DNA from 2 places in the Eubacterium sp. An3 genome. Region 2 is predicted to be linked to the other one. Evidence: predicted binding sites of a transcription regulator. Region 2 holds the regulator's gene; the other holds the start of a gene.
The links. The regulator HrcA, encoded in region 2, represses chaperone genes, less so after heat shock. The targets are predictions, from matches to a motif close to TGTTAGCACTCNNNNNNNNNGAGTGCTAACA.
Positions count from the first base shown of each region.

Region 1 (11,092 bases), on a different contig from region 2:
ATGGCTGCTGTTTTACTTTTTTCACGATGCCTTCCACGACCAGACGCTGATGATTGGCACGTTCGTGGTCGCCTCCTTCCATATAGCGGATGCGTGAGTAGGCCACCGCCTGATTGCCGTCAAAGGTGTAGGTACCCACTTCGTCAAACTTTGGAGAGTCGCCGCCGTTGATCTTATTCATATTCCCAATATAATCGTTCAGATTTTCCAGTTCCTTTTCCGATTTGATGGTGAGCTCAATACCGCCCAGAATATCTACTGCGTCAGCCAGTGCCTTGAAGTTGACGGTGGCAAAATCAGTGATATTCAGATCCAGATTCCGGTTGATGGTATTTATGGCCTGTTCAGGGCCGCCATAGGCATAGGCAGCATTGATCTTGTCGTATTCTCCGTCAATGCTCACGTAAGTATCGCGGTAAATGGACATCAGTTTGACATCCTTGCTGGATTTGTTGATGCTTACGATGATAATGGTATCGGTTCTTGAACCGACGTCCTTAATCTTGTTGTCCTGATTATCGACGCCAAACAGGGCAATAGTCTGGTAATTGTTCATGTTATCGTCCTTATCATTGACGACGATATCCGACATATTCAGCTCATACTTTTCAACCTTATTAAAAGCGGACCGCAGAAAAAGAAAGAAAAGAGCAAAAATAATCAGAATGAGCAGAATAAGCGGTAAAAGGATTCGTCCAAGACATCCCCTGTTTTTTTTCCGCTTTGGAGGCCGGCTGTTTCGGGTATCGTATCTGTTGTCGGGAACAGCGGATTTGGTCCGGCTGCCGGAATGTCCTCCGGATTGAGATTCTTCAGCGGAATGCCGCTTTTTTCTACGCTCATCATCAAGCAGTCGGTAAGAAGCGTTCTGTGCGGAACGATAACTCAATGAACTCGTAGAACGTTTTTTGCTGTGTTTGTTGGATGAGGATGATTGCATAAAGCACCTCTCTTTTCTGTAATGTCTCAGGCGTCTTTCGATGCCGTGCGTGATGTATGAGTAATGTATTGGCACGTACATTGATGATGAACGTGCCGGTACAATAATAATTAATATGCGTTTTTATTTATAAATCCTTTGAATACCGTTAGGAAAAGAATCTTGATATCAAAGGTCAGGGTCCAGTTTTCAATGTAGAAAAGGTCATGCTCAATACGTCCTTCTATGGAAGTATCACCGCGGAAACCGCAGACCTGAGCCCACCCGGTCATGCCCGGGCGAACCTGATGTTTGATCATATACCGAGGTATTTCCTCTTTAAACTTCTCAACGAACAAAGGGCGCTCAGGACGTGGTCCGATCAGGCTCATGTCTCCCTTTAAAACATTGAATAGCTGCGGCAGTTCATCAATACTTGTTTTGCGGATTATACGGCCAACAGGGGTGACACGGGGATCGTTGTGGGTGGTCCACGCCGTTTTCTCTTTGGAAGGAGACTGTACCCCCATGGAACGGAACTTGTACATTTTAAACGGCTTATTGTGAAGTCCTACCCTTTCCTGACAGAAAATAATCGGTCCCGGCGAGCTTTTTTTCACAAGAAGAGCAACAATCAGCATCAGCGGTGAAAAAATAACAATGCAGACCAGGGAACCTACGATATCAATAGCTCTCTTGATAAACTTATTGACCGTGTTGGTCAGGGGAACATCCCTGATATTGATAACAGGGAGACCGTTCAAATCCTCTGTGACAGGATTTGTGGTGATAAATTTGTAATAATCCGGAACGAACTTGGTATGCACGCCGGATTTTTCACATATGTTGACAATGTTCTCAAGCTTGAAATATTCTTTCAGGCTCAGCGTGATGACAACTTCGTCCATAGTAGTATTCTGCAGATATTTTTCAAGATCTTTGATCTTGCCGATGTAGAAAATGTTTTTGTACTGAAAGTTCTCGTTGAGATTATCATCAAAAATACCGTGGATCATATAGCCCCATTGAGGATTGGCCTTGATGCGGTCGATATATGCCTCTGCGGCGGCGCTGAAACCGATGATGATAATATGTTTTAAATTATGACCGCTGCGGCGGGCACGATGGAGGAAATTCTTGATGAGGAAACGTTCCCCCAGAGTGGCGCACATGCTGATAATATAAAATGTCGCGATCAGGCTTCTCGGTACGTGCTCTATCTTCATAAAAAAGATGTAGATGAATAAAAATAATATACCGCAGGTATTTGCCTGAATCAGATTTTTATATTCGGTCGACTGATTTTGATACCGCTTGGGTTTATAAAGATTAAACTTGGCGTATAAAATAAGATAGACCGGAACGAGAACGAGAAGCATGCTCTGATACTGCCACAACTCTCGGTAAAATGATACCGGTGGTAAAAATAAACCGAAAAGATATCTTGTAAAAGGATTCTTGAAACGGATATAATAACTGAGGCAGAAAGAACAATAAATAACTACGGCGTCAATGACAACATGAAGCCGGTTAAAATACTTTTGATTCTCTTTAATCATAATTTTATCCTTACTCATCCGGGACTGTACCCGGCACAAAACAAAAAGTGACTGGTTTCTTTTCCTTATTATATAATATTTTACGCAAAAATAACAGGAGTTTACACAGGGATAATTTACTGTGAATTTCTAATCTATGATACAATAGATTAAATTATTCCACAATATTTATTTTGTGTTTTTTCGTGGAAAATCATATAACGGGGAGAAAATAAGCGAAAATGACCATGTTTTGACCATGAAAATGACACAATTTATTCACATATCATTGCTAAGATATGCATATCAAATCGAAAGAAAGGGGTTGGCGATATGAGCGAATTTGATTATAACAATACAAATGACGGTCTGAATAATGACAATACTGATGACAGCCTGAATCATGATCCTGCCGGGAATGACAGCCTGAATGATGACGCTGGCTGGAACAAACCGGGCGACGATATAGATACAGCGGTTTCGGAGGAAACAGGAACTTCTTCTTATGAGCCTGCTGCAGCCGATACCGCACCGGCGGACGGTACGTATCATTATGTGGGAGATCCTTACAGAGAGGAATCCGGTACTGCGTCCGAAGATGGAAGAAATCCAAGATACCGTTATCAGGGCCAGCAGAACGCACAGTATAATAATTCCTTTTCGGAGGGAAGCTGGCAGGGTGACGGAACTTCGGCGGACAGCCAGCAGGATGCACAATATAACGGCGGCGCTTATAATGAAAGTAGCCAGCAGTATTACAGCAGCATTCCGGATGAACCAGATAAAAAAAGAGGTGGGATGGGAATGAGAATAGCAAAAATTGCAGGAGCTGCTCTGTTGTTTGGTATAGTGGCAGGTGTAGGTTTTGCGGGAGTTTCCATTGCAAGAGACCGGCTGATTCCATCAGCGACAGAGAGAGTGCAGACAACAACAGTGCAGAACAATGGTTCCGATGACAGTTCCAGTTCTTCTGCATCTGCGCAGGATATTTCCAATGTGGTTGATGCGGTAATGCCTTCTGTGGTGTCCATTACCAGTACAACACAGGTTTCCAATTATTTCTTTGGAACTCAGGAATCTGAGGGCGCCGGTTCCGGATTTATTCTGGCAAAGACCGATGACGCACTGATGATTGCCACCAACAACCATGTGGTGGAAGGAGCCAATGCATTGACTGTCGGTTTCTCAGACGGAACGACAGCGGACGCCACCATTGTGGGAACGGATTCTGACGCCGACTTGGCAGTGATTTCCGTACAGGCCAGCGGGCTTTCCGAAGACACATTATCCACCATCAAGGTTGCGGTACTGGGAAGCTCTGATGACCTGAAAGTAGGAGAAACTGTGATCGCCATCGGAAATGCGCTGGGTTACGGACAGTCCGTGACAACGGGCGTTGTCAGCGCCAAGGACAGAGAGGTTTCCTTCACAGACGGAACCATGACTCTGCTGCAGACAGACGCAGCCATCAATCCTGGAAACAGCGGCGGCGTTCTTGTGAATCTGAACGGCGAGGTCGTAGGTATCAATAACGCGAAACTGGAAGATACTTCCGTAGAAGGTATGGGTTATGCGATTCCGATATCCACAGCGCAGGGAACCCTGGAGACTTTGATGAATTCCGGAAGCATACCGGAAGGAGAAGCCGCATATCTGGGTATTCTCGGAAGAACCATCGATTCTACTTATTCTGAGGCGCTGGGTATGCCGAGCGGCGTATATGTTTCACAGGTAGTGGAAGGTTCTCCGGCCGAAACAGCAGGAATTGCTGCCGGTGATGTTATTACCGGATTTGAGGGAAATACAGTTTCTACCATGGACGGACTGAAAGACAGGATTTCCGCACAGCAGGCCGGCACGGAAGTACAGATTACTCTTCAGCGTGCAAATCAGAATGGAACTTATGAGGAACAGACAGTGACGGTAACTCTTGGAAAAGAGAGTGATTATCAGGATGCTGAGACTGCCACGGAAGAATCTGCCGACACTACAGAGCAGGATTCCCAGCAGTATGGAACCGATCCGTACGAATATTATAACGGCGGAAACGGAAACGATTATTACAGCAGTCCGTATGATTACTTCTTTAACTAGACAGATTGTGAATAACCTTCTTGTATATACCAATAAATAAAAGAACCGCTGCTTTACAGATTATCGATTCTGCAGAGCAGCGGTTTTTTATTTGTGTGTTTTCAGATATAAGTTTTCAAAGTGTCTGATCGGTATAAGAACACATTTATTTGGTCAGGATACCAAGGATTTTGTTGGAGCGTGCCACGAACTTGGTCATTTCCTCCGGTTTCAGCGGATGGTTGGCAAGCTGTGCCAGGTCGTAAATCTGCTGGCAGATGAGTTCGGTGTTTTCGTTCTCTTCATTATTTAAGATGAACTGAACCAGTTCGTTGTTGGCGTTTAATATGAGAGTTTCGCCCTGTGCGCCAAGACCGGTCTCACTCTTGCTCATGCCGTACATTTCCATCATTTCCGCCATACGTCTTGTCTGCTCGGAAACAGTGATCATGGAAGATATCTCAGGGTTTTTCAGTTTTTCCACCTTGAGAATCAGGTTCTCCTGTCCGGTTGCTTTCTTGAATAACTCTGCCAGCTTCTCGGTGGTCTCTTTCATCTCATCCTCGGAAACTTCTTCTTTGAAGTTGTCGGTCAGATCGGAGTCGATACGCAGGAAGCGGACGTCCGGGTTCGCCTGTTCCAGATGAGTGATGAAAGTATTGTCGATCGGATGGGTCAGATAAACGGCATCCATGTTGTTTTCTTTGAACATGTTAATGTACTGGGACTGTGCCACATCATCAGTGATATAGAAGACTTTGTTTTCATAGGAGTCTTTGCCTGCTTCCAGATATTCCGGAAGAGTGATATATTTGCCTTCCATATTTTTAAAGATGATGTAGTCGCGCATCTTCTCGTTGAACTTCATGTCACGGATACAGCCGTATTTGATGAACGGGCTAATGTCATCCCAGTATTTCTCATAGGCTTCCCGATCTGTTTTGCACATGCCGGATAACTTCTCCGCTACCTTTTTCGTGATGTAGTTGGAGATCTTCTTTACAAACCCATCATTCTGCAGAGCGCTTCTGGATACGTTCAGCGGCAGATCCGGACAGTCGATGCATCCCTTCAGAAGAAGAAGGTATTCCGGAATGACTTCCTTGATGTTGTCGGCGATAAATACCTGGTTGTTGTATAATTTGATGGTTCCCTCAATGCTCTCATACTGAGAGTTGATCTTCGGGAAGTAGAGAATACCTTTTAAGTTGAACGGGTAATCCATGTTCAGATGAATCCAGAATAAAGGCTCTCTGTAGTCATGGAAGGTATCCCGGTAGAATTCTTTGTATTCTTCCTCAGTACAGTCATTCGGATGTTTGGTCCAGAGAGGATGTATGGTGTTGATCGGCTTCGGACCTTCGTCCTCTTCCTCTTCATCATCATCGTCCAGAGTGACTTCATGATCTTCGCTGTCTGCGCCTTCGCTGCCGTCATCGGTATCGTCGGCATTCTCTGTTGCTGCGTCCGCATCAGAGGCATCTTCTTTGGCGTCAACGTCCACCACATCCGGGATGTCTTCTTTCTCCGGTTCTTCTGCGTCTTCATTGGTGAAATAAATCTCCACCGGCATGAAGGAACAGTATTTCTCCAGAACCTCGCGAACACGGTATTCGTTGGAAAATTCATAGCTGTCTTCGTTGAGATAGAGGGTGATCTCCGTACCACGCTCTGTTCTCTCGCCGTCCTCCATGGAGAACTCTGTGCCGCCGTCACATTCCCAGTGAACCGGTCTGGCACCTTCTTTATAAGAAAGAGTATCGATGGTCACACGGTCGGCAACCATAAATGCGGAGTAGAAGCCCAGACCGAAATGACCGATAATCTGTTCTTCGTTGGTCTTGTCTTTGTATTGTGCCAGGAAGGCTTCCGCGCCGGAGAAGGCGATCTGGTTGATATATTCATCAACTTCGCTCTCGGTCATACCGATACCGTTATCAATGAATTTTATCGTCTTATCTTCCGGGCTGACAAGAACGTCTACTTTGTATTTGTTGCCTTCCGGCTCTTCATATTCGCCGATGACAGATAATTTTTTTAATTTGGTTACAGCGTCGCAGCCGTTGCTGACCAGCTCACGAATGAAGATATCGTGATCAGAGTACAGCCATTTTTTAATAATAGGAAAAATGTTTTCGCTGTTGATTGATAAACTTCCCTGCTTAGCCATAATAGCATCTCCTTTTTGATTTGGTAATAAATCCGCGCCGCAGCGGCGAGGAATTGTTGGAATACGGTTACTGGTCACGGTGTGAACAGTAACGGCATATGCTGCCCGACAAAGTGAAAAAGAGCGGGCTTTGGATAATATAGTAATACCAAAAAAAATGAATGTCAAGAAAAAATTAGCACTCATTTTTGATGAGTGCTAATAATATCAGACATATTTGTGGAGAAGTATCTTTACCTAAATGTATTTTTCTCTTTAAAGTTTTTAAAATATGCTTTGGTTTCTCTCGCCACAATACTGCTTAATGCCAGCAGAGCAATCAGGTTAGGAATCGCCATGAGGCCGTTAAAGATATCGGCGATGGTCCATACGGCGGACACGGTCATGTAAGGGCCGATGAAAACGCAGGCAATGTAAAGCCAGCGGAAGATCTTCACGGCTTTGGCGTTATTGTGAGTCAGGTAGTCAAGGCAGCGTTCACTGTAGTAGTCCCATCCGAGAATTGTGGTGAAGGCAAAGAATACCAGGCACAGCATTAATATAAAGGAAGAAACCTGTGCCGGGAACGGCAGGCCAACCTGGAAAGCTCTCGTTGTAACGTCAACGCCGTCCAGTCCCACATTCCAGGAACCGGTGATGACGATGGAAAGACCAGTCATGGTACAGATGATGATCGTGTCGATGACAGTACCCAGCATGGAGATAAGACCCTGCCGAACCGGTTCGTTGGACTTAGCAGCGGCGGCGGCGATCGGCGCGCTGCCGAGGCCGGATTCATTGGAGAAAATACCGCGGGCAATACCTTTCTGCATAGCGACGATCATGGCTCCCAGAGCACCGCCGGCAGCGGCGCGGAGACCGAAGGCTCCCTGTACAATCTCCACAATGGCGCCAGGGATTCTTTCATAGTTAAGAATGAGGATCAACAGAGCGGTTGCTACGTAAGCAATAGCCATAAATGGAACTATGACCTGTGATACGGTAGATATTCTCTGAATACCGCCGATGATAACAAAAGCGACAATGACGGTAAGAATAATGCCGGCGATCACTACTGCCCAGGAATAGTCCCTGCCAAACAATGAAACAGTATTTACGTTTCCCGGGTCAAAAAAGTTTTTGACCGCGCTGGTGATACCGTTGATCTGTGTGAAAGTACCGATGCCCATCAGACCGACGCAGAGTCCGAAAAAGGCAAAAATCTTAGCCAGCCAGCGCCACTGTTTTCCCATACCATTTTCAATGTAATAAAACGGTCCGCCGACCACATGTCCGTCCTCAGCGATAGTCCGGTACTTGATGGCCAGAAAACCTTCTGTATATTTTGTAGCCGTACCAACAATGGCGGCCATGACCATCCAGAACAGAGCGCCCGGTCCCCCGGCAACAATAGCGGTGGCGACGCCTACGATATTACCAGTGCCGATGGTGGCAGAAAGCGCCGTACAAAGGGCTGCAAAACTGGAAATCTCGCCGTCTCCGTCATGTTCTTCATTGGCGAACATGTATTTTACGGCGAGAATGAGTCTGCGGACCTGAAGCCCCCGCAGACGGATGGTCAGATAGATGCCTGTCGCCATGATCATAACGATCAGGGGTACGCCCCAGACCACATTATCAATGGACGTCAGCACATTGTTGATAGTTTCAAACATTTTTTCATACTTCCTTTCCTCTTTACTGTGTAATTCCGCCATCTTCAATTCAGCAAAAAAGGAGGCAGAAGAGTGTAAAGTAGGATGGGAAGAACAAAAAAAGAGCTGCAAAAAATCAGCTCTCCGAAGAAAAACATGCATTTACGTGTTCTGTCCTTTTGCCTGAGAGATTGGCAGAACTATCTGCCGTACACCTTCGGCGCTTCACCGTATGCCGAAGCCGGTGAAGACTCTCCAGAGTAATGCTGTATGTATAGCGAACGATAACAGACTATCATAAACGGAAGAGTAATGCAAGATGATTTTGCAGATATTTTAATTTTCATGGAGAATCGGGGAAAAAGCGGGGGACCAGAGGGCTATTTTGAAGTTTTTCAGTATAAAAATTCAAATAATAAATTAAATAAGAAAAATATCGTAAAAAAATTAACAATATGTTAGAATATACTTAATAAAATAATGTGGGAGGTTATTATGGAAAGAGTAGAAGAATTAAGAAAAATGTGCGCGGAGCAGGGTATCCGCATGATTGATTTTAAGATGACAGACCTGGATGGACGGTGGCGTCATATTACCATTCCGGTGGAGCGGTTCAACGAGGATATCTTTACCTACGGTATCGGATTCGACGGCTCCAACTATGGCTACGCTCCGGTGGAGAAGAGCGACATGGTATTCATCCCGGATCCATCCACCGCGGTCATCGACCCGTTCGTGGAGATACCGACCCTGACCATGTGCGGCAACGTATGCGTCATCGGCGAGGAGAACCGGCCGTTTGACCAGTACCCGAGAAATGTAAGTCTGCGCGCCATGGAGTACATGAAAGAACAGGGCGTCGCCGATGAGATGCTCATCGGACCGGAATTTGAATTTCATCTTTTTGACAACGTAAGCTACACGGTATCCCCGCAGAAGACTTCTTTTACCATTGACACGGCGCAGGCTGCCTGGAACAGCGGAAAGGAGAGTCTGTACAATAACGGCTTTCAGGTTCCTGCTGGCGGCGGTTATCACGTGGCGGCACCGCAGGACATCGCCTATAATCTGAGAAGCCAGATGTGCATCCTCCTGGAAAACTGGGGCGTGGACGTAAAATACCACCATCACGAGGTGGGCGGCTCCGGTCAGATGGAGATCGAGGTGGAACTGGGCGACATGGTGGACATGGCGGACAAGACCATGATCATCAAATATGTCATCCGCAACGCAGCCGTTAAGGCAGGCAAAACCGCCACCTTCATGCCAAAGCCGATTCACCATGAGGCCGGTAACGGCATGCACGTTCACATGCTCCTGAAAAAAGACGGAAAACCGGTCTTTTACGACAAGGACGGATACTCGGGCTTAAGTCAGACCGCCCACTACTTCATCGGCGGCCTGCTGAAGCACATCGCGTCCCTGTGCGCTTTCACCAACCCGTCCACCAACTCCTTCAAACGTCTGGTGCCAGGCTTTGAGGCTCCTGTGACGGTGGGCTACGCCACCTCCAACCGAAGCGCAGTCATCCGTATTCCGGCCTACGCCAAATCCCCGGAGACCAAGCGTTTTGAACTGCGCAACCCGGACGCCACCGCCAACCCGTATTACGCCTACGCGGCCATCCTCATGGCAGGCATCGACGGCGTCATCAACAAAATCGACCCGTCCGCCTGCGGCTGGGGACCTTACGACTTCAACCTCTACGACCTGTCCGACGAGGAAAAGGCCAAAGTAGAATCCCTGCCGAAGACTCTCGAGGAAGCCCTCGACGCTCTGGAAGCCGACCACGACTACCTGACCGCCGGCGGCGTCTTCCCGGAACGCCTCATCGAGATCTGGCTTGACCGCAAACGCCAGGAAGCCCTGGAGCTGTCCCAGATACCGAACCCGGCAGAATTTAAGAAGTATTATGATCTGTAATATTGCCTGACACGAGCCGGATGTCCTGCATCCGGCTCAAAATTTACGCCTCAAAAAGAACAGATGTTCTAAAAAATGTATACATTTGGGGGAGGGTGTGGTATACTAAAAAAAATTTCAACTACAATCAGGGAGTGCGATAGCAGGTATTCAGGTTATTTCTATAGAAGCGGGTTATAAGGAAACTTTCAGGATAAAGCGGGGGTGGCAAGTTGATGTCTTATGACTTTTATCATGCATTTTCACCGACAGAATTTCAAAATTTTGCAAGAGATATCATACAAATAAAAGAACACATTATTCTGGAGTCTTTTGCAGAAGGCCGAGATATGGGAATCGACGGGCGATATGTGGCCAAAGATGGATATACAATCATCTTTCAGGCAAAGAAAAAAAAATGCTGGCGACAGTATCATGAAGATAATGCGCACAGAGAGAACAAAACAGGATAAACTCCTGGCAAAGGGGAAAAGGGTAGATCGGTACATTCTGGCGATAGCAGATAACATTACTGTGAGGAAAAAAGATGAGATATATCAGCTGATGTCTCCGTATATTGTTAGTACAGACGATATATTGATGAAAGAGGATTTGAATAATCTGCTCAGCCAAAAAGAATACCGGGAAGTGGAAGATAAATATTATCAATTGTGGATTCCCAGCGCCAATATATTGCGCAAACAATTATTTCGAATGGTAAACAGTGCGCTGGTGCAAAAATCAATTACCTGTTATGAAGAGATATTAAAAAGAGAGAGGTTTTTGTTGAAACGTCCGTTTTTAAAGATGCAGTCATGCAGCTGCGAAAGAACAGGGTTATTATTATTTCCGGAGA
Region 1 covers NZ_NFIR01000001.1:457,383-468,474, forward strand. Annotated here, with positions in the region: gene B5F87_RS02150 (LCP family protein) at 1-940, opposite strand, end outside; gene B5F87_RS02155 (undecaprenyl-phosphate glucose phosphotransferase) at 1,051-2,478, opposite strand; gene B5F87_RS02160 (trypsin-like peptidase domain-containing protein) at 2,791-4,551, shown strand; gene htpG (molecular chaperone HtpG) at 4,697-6,700, opposite strand; gene B5F87_RS02170 (sodium:alanine symporter family protein) at 6,934-8,355, opposite strand; glycine riboswitch at 8,496-8,603, opposite strand; gene B5F87_RS20890 (hypothetical protein) at 8,647-8,796, shown strand; gene glnA (type I glutamate--ammonia ligase) at 8,830-10,257, shown strand; gene B5F87_RS21645 (hypothetical protein) at 10,587-10,709, shown strand; gene B5F87_RS02185 (hypothetical protein) at 10,672-11,092, shown strand, end outside; gene B5F87_RS02190 (AAA family ATPase) at 11,079-11,092, shown strand, end outside.
Region 1: htpG (molecular chaperone HtpG) is a predicted target of HrcA. The motif match lies at 6,874-6,904, and genes of this name have one in related genera.

Region 2 (11,092 bases):
CCTGCCCGGGATATTCCTTTCAAATTGTCTTAACCAAGATCTATTTTTAAGTCTCCCTCTTTGATGAGCCCTTTTGCTCTCATGAACTTGCCGATGAACCAGTTGAGGACAATCGGTAAAACAAAACAGAGGAGAATCAATCCGATCCAGTCTTTTACTCCGGCCGCATAGCCTTCCGGCATATTGCCCCATCCGGTGATAATACCAATCGGTCCTACCAGACCCGAAGTTCCCATTCCTGAAGATATCGCCGCTCCGTTATTTCTGAGCTGGAAGACACAGGTTGCAATCGGTCCCAGGATAGCGGATGTGATAACCGGAGGCAGCCATAACACCGGTTTTTTCATCAGGTTCGGCACCTGCAGCATGGAAGTTCCGATACCCTGCGCCACAAATCCTCCGATGCCATTTTCCGGATAACTGAGAGTTGCAAAACCAAGCATATGTGTACAGCAGCCGACTGTGGCAGCTCCGCCGGCCAGCGCCAGACCGTTCCATACCTCTATGGAGACCGTTCCATCTCCGAGAGCTGCCAGCACTGCGCCGCCGCTGATTCCGATGGCCGCACAGATAGCCGCGGAACTGATTGGCAGAGTGAGTACGATGCCCACTACTGTTGAGATAACGATTCCCATCAGGAATGGCTGCAGGTTTGTCGCCCATCCGATGAAGGTTCCGAGTGCATCACAGATGGTTCTGAAGATTGGAGCCAGAACCATTGCACAAAGAGTTCCGATTACAATCGTAACTGCCGGCGTTACAAGAATATCAATCTTCGTCTCCTTTGATACCAGTTTACCAAATTCACAGGCAATGATCGCCACAAATAATACTGCCAGAGGGCCGCCGGAGCCGCCCAGGGTATTGGTTGCCTGACCGACCGCACAGAGCGAAAACAGAACCAGCGGCGGAGCGTCCAGAGCATACCCTATGGCTGCCGCCATGGCCGCTCCCGTTACGGCAGTGGCGTAAGTACCGATTCTGTATAACACCCAGCAGACGCTGTCCACACCGCCAAGAGCCGCAGTCTGTGCGGATAATTCGTCACCACTCAAACCTGATAAAGTAGCCATGAGGCCCGCAGTGCCAATATTTTCCGCAATAGTCTGAAAAATAGTTCCAATCAGCAAAGATGCAAATAAGCCTAATGCCATGGCGCCCATGGCGTCGATTCCATACCGTTTAAAAGAAATCTCAACGTTTTTTCTCTTCAAAAAGCTTTCCTTTTTTGTTTCCGACATAACGTTCTCCTTTGTTCATGATAGATATCGAAATTATAATAATACTCAAAAAGCCCCGCGGGATATTTCCCGCGAAGCTGTCTCATCCATTTATTTCTTCTTCTTTCCGCCAAAGAAGCCTTTTCTTTCATGTTTCTCATGCTTTTCATGCTTTTCCGGCTCTGTTTTTGCTGCGCCTGAAGCATCTGTCTGCGCTGGCGGCACCTCTCCCATGGCCTCCTGGAACCGGCGCAGCGCCTCTTTCTGCGCTTCTGTCATGCGCTCCGGCACCTGTACCACCAGGGTGACAAAATGATTACCACGAAGGTTTTTATTCCGAAGGCTAGGCACACCTTTATTTTTCAGACGGATTTTCGTATCAGTCTGTGTTCCCGGCTTAATGGTATAATCCATCGGTCCGTCTACTGTGTCGATCTTAATGGTAGCACCCAAAGCTGCCTGTGCAAATGTAATCGGCTCCGTGGAGAAGATATCGTATTCCTGTCTCTGGAACTTCGGATGACGGGATACATTTACATTGACAAGCAGGTCTCCTCTCGGTCCTCCGTTGATACCCGGCTCGCCTTTCTCGCGGATCCGCACGCTCTGACCGTTGTCAATACCTGCCGGAATCGGAACTTTAATCTTCTTGCGCACCTTGATGTAACCGGTTCCGGAGCAATCGGCACATTTATAACGGATTACCTGACCGGTTCCGTTACAATCCGGACACGGCTGTACATTTCTTACCATGCCGAACATGGACTGCTGCGTATAGACCACCTGACCGGTTCCGTTACATTTGGAACAGGTCTCCGGACTGGTTCCCGGCTTGGCGCCGCTGCCGCCGCAGGTGTTACATTTCTCTTTCAGGGTAATCTCCAGCTCTTTGTCTACGCCTCGGATAGCCTCATCAAATGTAATACGGACAGCCGCCCGCAGGTTCGCACCCTGACGCGGGCCGTTTCTTCTGGCATTGCTGCGGCTGCCGCCGCCAAAGAAATCACCAAAAATATCGCCAAAAATGTCGCCCATATCTCCGCTTCCGAAATCAAATCCGCCGAATCCGCCGGCTCCTCCGCCTCCCTGCTCAAAGGCGGCATGGCCGAACTGGTCATAGCGGGCTCTCTTATCCGGGTCACTTAATACTTCGTAAGCCTCAGAAGCTTCTTTAAACTTTTCTTCCGCATTTTTATCCCCCGGATTCATATCCGGATGATATTTTTTTGCCACCTTCCGGTACGCACGCTTTATTTCATTTTCTGTGGCGTTTTTATTTACGCCCAGAACCTCGTAATAATCTCTTTTATCTGCCATACTATCCTCCAAATTCAAGGCTTGCCCCTGCGCATCTTTCGCGGAGCGTATATCAGATGAAAATTATTTCACCCGGTGAACGACAAGGGAAGAGGGGACAGGGCAGCCCCGTCTCCTCTTCCTCTGTCATTGTATTGAATTCTGATTTTATACTTCTTTGTAATCTGCGTCAACCACATCATCTGCGTTATAGGTTGCGTTGGCATCTCCGCCAGGAGCTGCCTGAGGGCCGCCCTGAGCGCCCTGCTGTGTCTGCTCATACATCTTTGCAAACAGTGCCTGCGCATCTTTCATCAGCTGTTCTTTTGCTTCATTGATCTCGGAAACATCAGAATCAGTCATGTTGTCAACCGTTGTGCGGTCGAGAATCTCTTTCAGCTTGGTGATGTCAGCCTGTACTGTGGTCTTTTCAGCCTCGTCAATCTTATCGCCGACCTCTTCCAGAGCTTTCTCGGTCTGGAATACCATGTTGTCAGCGTCATTTCTTGCGTCGATGGCTTCTTTCTTCTTCTTATCCTGTGCCTCGAACTCAGCGGCTTCTTTTACAGCCTTGTCGATATCTTCATCGGACATATTGGAACCTGCTGTGATGGTGATGTGCTGCTCTTTACCTGTTCCCAGGTCTTTGGCAGAAACATTTACAATACCGTTGGCGTCGATATCGAAAGTAACTTCGATCTGAGGAACACCTCTACGTGCCGGCGGGATACCATCCAGACGGAACTGGCCTAAGGTCTTGTTATCTCTCGCGAACTGTCTCTCACCCTGTACAACATGGATATCAACGGCTGTCTGATTATCCTCTGCTGTGGAGAAGATCTGGCTCTTCTTGGTAGGGATTGTTGTGTTACGCTCGATCAATCTTGTGGCAACACCGCCCATGGTCTCGATGGACAGGGACAGCGGAGTTACATCCAGTAAGAGGATATCGCCTGCGCCGGCATCTCCTGCCAGCTTACCACCCTGAATGGAAGCACCGATGGCTACACACTCATCCGGGTTGATGCCTTTGAACGGATCTTTGCCTGTCAACTGTTTTACTTTATCCTGAACAGCCGGGATTCTTGTGGAACCGCCGACCAGTAATACTTTGCTTAAGTCTGTAGCTGTCAGTCCGGCATCTTTCAGAGCGGTTGTTACAGGTGTTACAGTTCTCTCTACCAGATGAGCGGTCAGCTCGTTGAATTTTGCTCTTGTCAGGTTCATCTCGAAGTGTTTTGGTCCTTCGGATGTAGCTGTGATGAACGGCAGGTTGATGTTGGTTGTTGTGGAAGAAGACAGCTCTTTCTTTGCTTTCTCAGCTGCTTCTTTTAATCTCTGCATTGCCATCTTATCGGAAGATAAGTCAACGCCTTCTTTTGCCTTGAAATCATCCAGCATGTACTGAGTGATTACATTATCAAAGTCGTCGCCGCCCAGGCGGTTGTCACCGGCTGTTGCCAGTACCTCGATAACGCCGTCGCCGATTTCGATGATGGAAACATCGAAAGTACCGCCGCCTAAGTCGTATACCATGATCTGCTGTTCTTTCTCGTTGTCAAGGCCGTAGGAAAGAGCGGCTGCTGTAGGCTCGTTGATGATACGTTTTACTTCCAGTCCGGCAATCTTTCCGGCATCTTTTGTTGCCTGTCTCTGTGCGTCGTTGAAGTATGCAGGAACAGTGATAACTGCCTCTGTTACTTTCTCGCCCAGGTAGTTCTCTGCATCAGATTTTAATTTCTGTAAAATCATAGCGGAAATCTCCTGTGGAGAATATTTCTTGCCGTCAATATCTACTTTGTAATCAGTACCCATATGACGTTTGATGGAAGAAATAGTCTTGTCAGCGTTGGTTACTGCCTGACGTTTTGCCGGCTCACCGACAACTCTTTCTCCTGTCTTTGTAAATGCAACAACAGAAGGGGTTGTTCTCATACCCTCTGCGTTTGTGATAACTACAGGCTTTCCACCTTCCATAACTGCTACACATGAGTTTGTTGTACCTAAGTCAATACCAATAATCTTACTCATTATTCATTCCTCCTAAAATCAACTATATCTGTAATCACTGATCTTGCCGACCGGCCAGCGGTCTGCTCCATCAGCTCTAGTTGGCAACTTTTACCATGCTGTGCCGAAGCACGCTGTCTTTGTACATATAGCCCTTCTGGAACTCTTCCACTACCAGGTTCTCACCCAGTTCTTCATCTTCCACATGCATCACCGCATTGTGGAAATCCGGATTGAATTCCTTACCGGCTGCATCCATCGCTTTCACGCCAATCTCATCAAAGACGGTCATGAGCTGCTGGTAGATCTTCTCAATGCCCTGGGCAAATGCGCCCTCTTTTTCCTCCTCGGAGAGAGCATCCAAGCCTCTTTCAAAGTTATCCACCACCGGAAGCAGCTTTGCGAGAACTTCCTTTGCGCCGATATCATACATGCGGCTCTGCTCTTTGGCATTACGTTTTCTGGCGTTCTCAAACTCCGCCATCAGCCGCTGATATTTGTCCGTGATATCGGCAAGCATCTCCTGGCTCTTCTTTAATTCTATCTCCAGAGCCCTGGCAGATTTCTTCTTTTTCTTCTTGCTGTCCGGCTCATCGGATTCTTCTTCGCCTTCTGCAGCATCGCCGGCAGCCTCCGCTGTCTCAGCTGCGTTCGCTTCCTCAGAAGCGTCTTCCTTCTGCTCCTCATCCTGAGCAGCTTCAGAAATGTTTTCGTCTACGATACTTTCGTCGAATTCTTTTTTATTCTCTTCCACTTAAGTACCACCTTTCTGTGATTTATTTTCTATGATTTATTATTGAAAATCTCATCTAAATCATCCGTCAGATTCTTGAGAGTATTTACCACCTTCTGATAATCCATCCGTTTCGGTCCGATGATACCGACCGTTCCGGTTCCCCCTTCCGCCAGTTCATAGGTCGCAGTCACGATGCTGCAATCCTTCAATGTCTGCACCGGGGTCTCATTACCGATGTAAACCTGGATTCCATGGCGTTCCTCCTGGTTCACCGTGTCATCCACAAGCTTTACAAGAGCTTTCTTCTCCACCAGAGTATCAAGAAGCGCCATGGTGTGATCCGGACTTACCAGCTCCGGATACTTCAGCATGTTTGTGGCGCCGCTGGTGTAAATCTCCATATCGTCTGCTTCGTGTATCGCCTCCACAATTCCATTAAAAACGCCTTCCAGAATGGAGGCATGCATTCCTGCCTGCACCTTCATGGTATGCACCAGCTCCAGATTAATATCCTTGAGCGTCAGCCCCTGCAGGAAAGAATTCAATAATATGTTGAGCTTAAGGATCTCGTCATTGCCAAGAGGATCTTCGATATTCATCAGAAGATTCCGCACCGTGTCATTGCCAAGAACAATGACCGCAAGAAGTCTCCGGCTGTCCACCATGGAAAGCTGTATGAACTTTATCTTTGATTCCTTAATCTGCGGCGTGGTGATGAGAGTGGCATAATTGGTATTGGCCGCCAGTACATCCGCCACGTTCTTAAGAACTTCCTCCATACGGTCCATCTTCTGCAGGAGAGCCTGCCGTTCCTTCCGAAGCTCATTCTCCCGGGCTGCAAACTCGCTCTCTTTCTCTTCCATCAGATGATCCACATAATAACGGTATCCCAAATCAGAAGGAATCCTGCCAGCAGATGTATGCGGCTGTAAAATATATCCCAGCTCTTCCAAATCTGCCATCTCATTACGAATGGTTGCAGAACTCAAATGCAAATCAGAATCTCTGGCAATGGTTCTGCTTCCCACCGGTTCACCCGTCTCAAGGTAAGTAGATATGATTGCCTTCAGTATTTTCATCTTACGTTCATCCAGATTCATAACTGTGTCCCTTCTTTCTTAGTTATTAGCACTCGTTTATGTTGAGTGCTAATATCTTTATAGATAACTTAGCACTATATACATTTCTTGTCAAGCATTAATTTCAAATTTTTATTTTTAACAGTTCAGGAAAATCCTTCACACTTCTATATAATAAGGACAGATATCCTCGTATCTGCCGTCCTTCATCCGGAACCCGCCCGGAATCACGCCAAGCTGCTTAAATCCGATCTTTTCGTAGAGATGCCGGGCCCCGGCGTTGGTTTTTACCACCGCGTTAAACTGCAGGATACGAAATCCCAGTCTGTGCGCCTGTGCGATGCTGTCCCGCACCAAAAGCTCTCCGATGTGCTGTCCCCGTGCTTCGGAGGCCACGGCGTAGCTTGCGTTGCTGATGTGCCCACAGCGTCCCACGTTGTTTGGATGAAGGATATAAAGTCCCAGTACATTTCCTGTGTCCGTGTCCTCCGCCACGCCGCAATGGCTCTGCTGCGCAAAAAATTCCGCGCCGGTCTGCGCGGTGAGAGATTCTTCCTGAGGGAAGGCGACGCCTTCCTCCACCACCTCGTTCCAGATGGCAGTCATAGAAGAAAGGTCTTGATTATTGTATTCTCTCACTGTGATGTTCATATTTTTTTTCCTTTCTCTCATCCGATATTTCATCGTAATATCTTCTTATCATTTTTACGTGGAAAAGGACTGCCAGCAGCAGCCCTTTCCCCATTTATCATTTTTTCTTTTTCACAACAATTTTTCCGTCAAAATCAAATTTCCGAAGCTGTCTTTTCACCTTTTTGTTCCGGACATACACCGTACATTTTTTGGAGAGATCGTAAAACGATCCTTTTTTAATATTTTTGGTGCGGATCACTAATTTTTCAAATTTGTTTTCTTTCCAGCCAAAATTCCCGTCAAATCGCTTGATATTTTTTGGCAGAGTCAGCTTCTTTAACTTCTTTGAACCAAGGAACACACCCTCTTCCAGCTTCTGAAGAGACTTGCTCAGACGAATGGAAGACAGTTTCTTCATTTCACCAAAGGCATATCTTCCGACAGTCTGCACCGAGTTCGGCATGGTCACGGACCGGATTGTATTGTTTCCATTGAAAGCGTATTCTCCGATGTGACGGACAAAATCTTTCACCTTGTATGTTTTAGCACTGCTGGTCACGTTATAAAGAATGGTTCCATCTTTGGAATATACGTCGTTATCGATGACCTGGAAATGCGGGTTGGACTCATCCGCGACAATCTGTACTGACGGACATCTCTTTATATCAATTCCAAACTCTGATCTGTAAACCGGCTCCCCGTAGCTGGACGGAAGAACAATTGTTTTTAATTTCGGGCAGTTAAAATAACTGACTTCATCCATATAGGAAACTTCTCCCTCGAACACAACTTCTTCCAGCTTTTTAAAACTGATCGCTCTGCCCTGAACTGTAATGCCCGGAGCAAATGTAATCTTTCTCAGAGACTCGTGGGCGGTATTGGTTTCTTTTAAATCCGCCTGCCCCCATCCTTCGCCAAAAGAATCATCGGAATCAACCATAAAATCGTCCTCATCCCACCAGAATGAACCCACCGGATAGGATTTACCGAGAAATTCCACTTCATTTCTTATGTAGACTTCCGAAAGATCAGAATCCGGGTCCAGTTCTGCGTGTCCCTTCGCTTCGGAATCCCAGTCTATCAACCAGTAACGTACACCATCCATGGTCACACTTGCCGCCTTCGCGTCAAAGGAATGCAGAAAGAACAGTCCCAGGAACAGGCATCCGCCCAGTATCACTCCCTGTAATAACTTCATTTTTTTCATAGATTTCCCTCCTTATCCTTCTTGTAATGCCCCTCCATACATTTATCCATACATTTAATTTTTTCTTGCCGCATAAGTAACATCTACTGTCTTCTCACACCGCAGTCTGCCTTCACCCCTGATACTGGTTTTGGAAAGATCCAGCTTCTGTACTTTGGTTCCCAGACAGCTTAAGAATCTTAACTTTCTGTTCTTTTTGAGATTCAGAGATGTTATGTTGGTATTTTTACAACCTAATATTTCAAGATTTATGTTTGTTTTTACGTTAATCTTTGTCAGAGCAGTATTATGGCAGCGAAGATATCTCAGGCTGGTACATCCAGTCACATCAAGGCTGGTTAATTTCCGGTTGTTCTGGCAATGTAAATACTTTAAATCTTTGTTTCCGCTCAAGTCCAGAGAAGTAATCTGAGTATAATGGCAATTCACATTTTTTAATTTGGAATTTTTACTCAGATCCAGCGATTCCAGAGAAGCAGCTTTTATCGTGATGCCTCTCAGATTTCTGACCCCTTTTAGCGACAATGTCTTCAGAGTATCACTGATGATATACATATTTTTCAGTTTGGAACAGCGATCCAAATTCAGCGTTTCCGTTTCGCCGGTAAACATGACAGACTTTAAATTTTTTAAACCGGATAAATCGATCTGTTCTATCTGGCCTCCGCATACAAAGGAGTCCAGATTTGTGCATCCCTGCAAATTCATACTGTCAATATAAACAATATGCTCCGAATTGGGAACAATCCCCACTTGCCGCAGTTTTGTGCAGTTTTGCAGATTGATCGTTCCAATATGCATACTCTCGGAATATATCGACACATTTTCTAATTTCTTCAGTCCGCTCAAATCCAAATCCGGCGCGGCCGTCATGTCCTGCTGATACTCCGCTACTTCATAATCGAACTGTTTCAATTTTTTGAAATATTTGATACCCTGAAACGAATCGATATACTGCCGTGTGTCAAAACGCATCTTTTTCACTTTTGACGCTTCCTTCGAAGAGAGAAATCCGTCTTCATTGGTATCCGCCTCCTGCGCGTATTCCATCACTGCCGGCGCAAAATTTTCCTCATTGATCACCACGCTGTCCGCTGCCTTCACAGATATGCCGGCGCCTGCCATAAAAGTAAAGGCGGCAGCAGTCAGCACAGCCATTTTGATAGATTTTTTCATAAATTTCCGTCCTTTCTCGTCAATGTTGTAGTACACCAGCTATTTATATTTTACAATAACTCTATCCTTATGTCCACATATATCTAAATGATAAAAAATGCAGGGCGGACAGTCCTGTTTCTATTATAAAACAGCTTTCCGCTCTGCATAAATAAAATACACATTACCGTCAGGCAACGGTTTTAACCATTATATACACTTGCTCCTTTACAATAATTCATCATGCATTCTCGTATTTACTCCTCAAAATTACCCGTATAGAGCTGATAATATTTGCCCTTGGCGGCAATCAGCTCGTCGTGGGTACCTCTCTCGATGATGCGGCCCTGTTCCATGACCATGATACAGTCAGAGTTCTTGACCGTGGAAAGACGGTGGGCGATGACGAAGGTGGTACGGCCTTTCATCAGAGCGTCCATGCCGTCCTGTACCAGTTTCTCAGTACGGGTATCGATGGAGGAAGTAGCCTCGTCGAGAATCAGCGCCGGCGGGTCGGCCACGGCCGCGCGGGCGATGGCAAGGAGCTGACGCTGGCCCTGACTCAAGTTGGCGCCGTCGCCGGTGAGCATAGTATCGTAGCCGTCCGGCAGACGCCGGATAAATCCATCGGCGTTGGCCAGTCTGGCCGCCTTGATACATTCTTCATCGGTGGCGTCCAGTTTACCGTAACGGATGTTATCCATGACAGTGCCGGTGAACAAGTGGGTATCCTGCAGTACAATACCCAGAGAGCGACGCAGACCTCGTCTTCCATCTGCCTTGTCTTGATAAAAAACTCTTCGCTTTCTTCCAGGAGTTTTTTGGTGGGGAGCACTTCTTTCTTCCGGATATCCTCCGGGCGCTCCCGAAAATAAAGATAATCTTTTTCTCTAAGCTTTTTGATCAGAGCAGACAGCGTTGCCTTGGACATGCCTGTCTCCCGGCACAGCTCCGTAAGGTAGGTCCCCTCCGAATGATGCCGCAGAAGATATACGAGAAAATAAACCTGAATTCCGCTGAGTTCATCATTTCTGAGACAGCAGTCCATCAGCGCCGCCAGATCCAACCCGATTTTCTTCATAAAATAAATCAGCTCTTCTGCTCTGAAATCATCGGTCATTACTGCGAACACCTCCTGTTCTTTTTCTGTTTTTTACTATAATGCATCCATATACAGAATTTTCCTGATCCGCAAAATAGTTTCTTACCGAACAGTTCATTAACTTACAATCTGTTCACAGAGGGATTCTAACTCGTTTTTTAAGAAATGTGAAATTCAAAAATTTTATCTTCTATAAAAATTTTTTATAGATATCAATTTTGTTTTTGATATTAAGAAATATGTAGATTATAATAAGACATGACCGCAACATCCTGAACATTTGCAAATAACAGACGAGGTTAAAAAATGAATACGATTCAACTAGAATGTTTTGTCACTGTAGCCGAATATCTTAACTTTTCCAAAGCATCCACGGTGCTGAAGATGTCCCAGCCCGCAGTCAGCCATCAGATTCAATCGCTTGAAAAAGAGCTGGACGTAAAACTGTTTAACCGCACCAGCAAAAATGTCACTATCACTCCAGAGGGCGTTCTTTTTCTTGCCGACGCGCAGCTTATTTTAAAAACTGCAATGTCTGCCAGAGAACGCCTAGGCAATCAGGAACACTTCCTGCCGCTGGAACTGGGCTGCCATAATCAGATTGAGCTTCGGATGCTGCCGCCGGTACTGAAAGTTCTCTCAGAAGAATTTCCA
Region 2 covers NZ_NFIR01000005.1:71,852-82,943, forward strand. Annotated here, with positions in the region: gene B5F87_RS06980 (PTS sugar transporter subunit IIC) at 30-1,241, opposite strand; gene dnaJ (molecular chaperone DnaJ) at 1,332-2,537, opposite strand; gene dnaK (molecular chaperone DnaK) at 2,685-4,547, opposite strand; gene grpE (nucleotide exchange factor GrpE) at 4,624-5,280, opposite strand; gene hrcA (heat-inducible transcriptional repressor HrcA) at 5,310-6,362, opposite strand; gene B5F87_RS07005 (GNAT family N-acetyltransferase) at 6,501-6,992, opposite strand; gene B5F87_RS07010 (leucine-rich repeat protein) at 7,090-8,181, opposite strand; gene B5F87_RS07015 (hypothetical protein) at 8,236-9,357, opposite strand; partial or broken gene B5F87_RS07020 (ATP-binding cassette domain-containing protein) at 9,594-10,097, opposite strand; partial or broken gene B5F87_RS21390 (helix-turn-helix domain-containing protein) at 10,166-10,456, opposite strand; gene B5F87_RS07030 (LysR family transcriptional regulator) at 10,745-11,092, shown strand, end outside.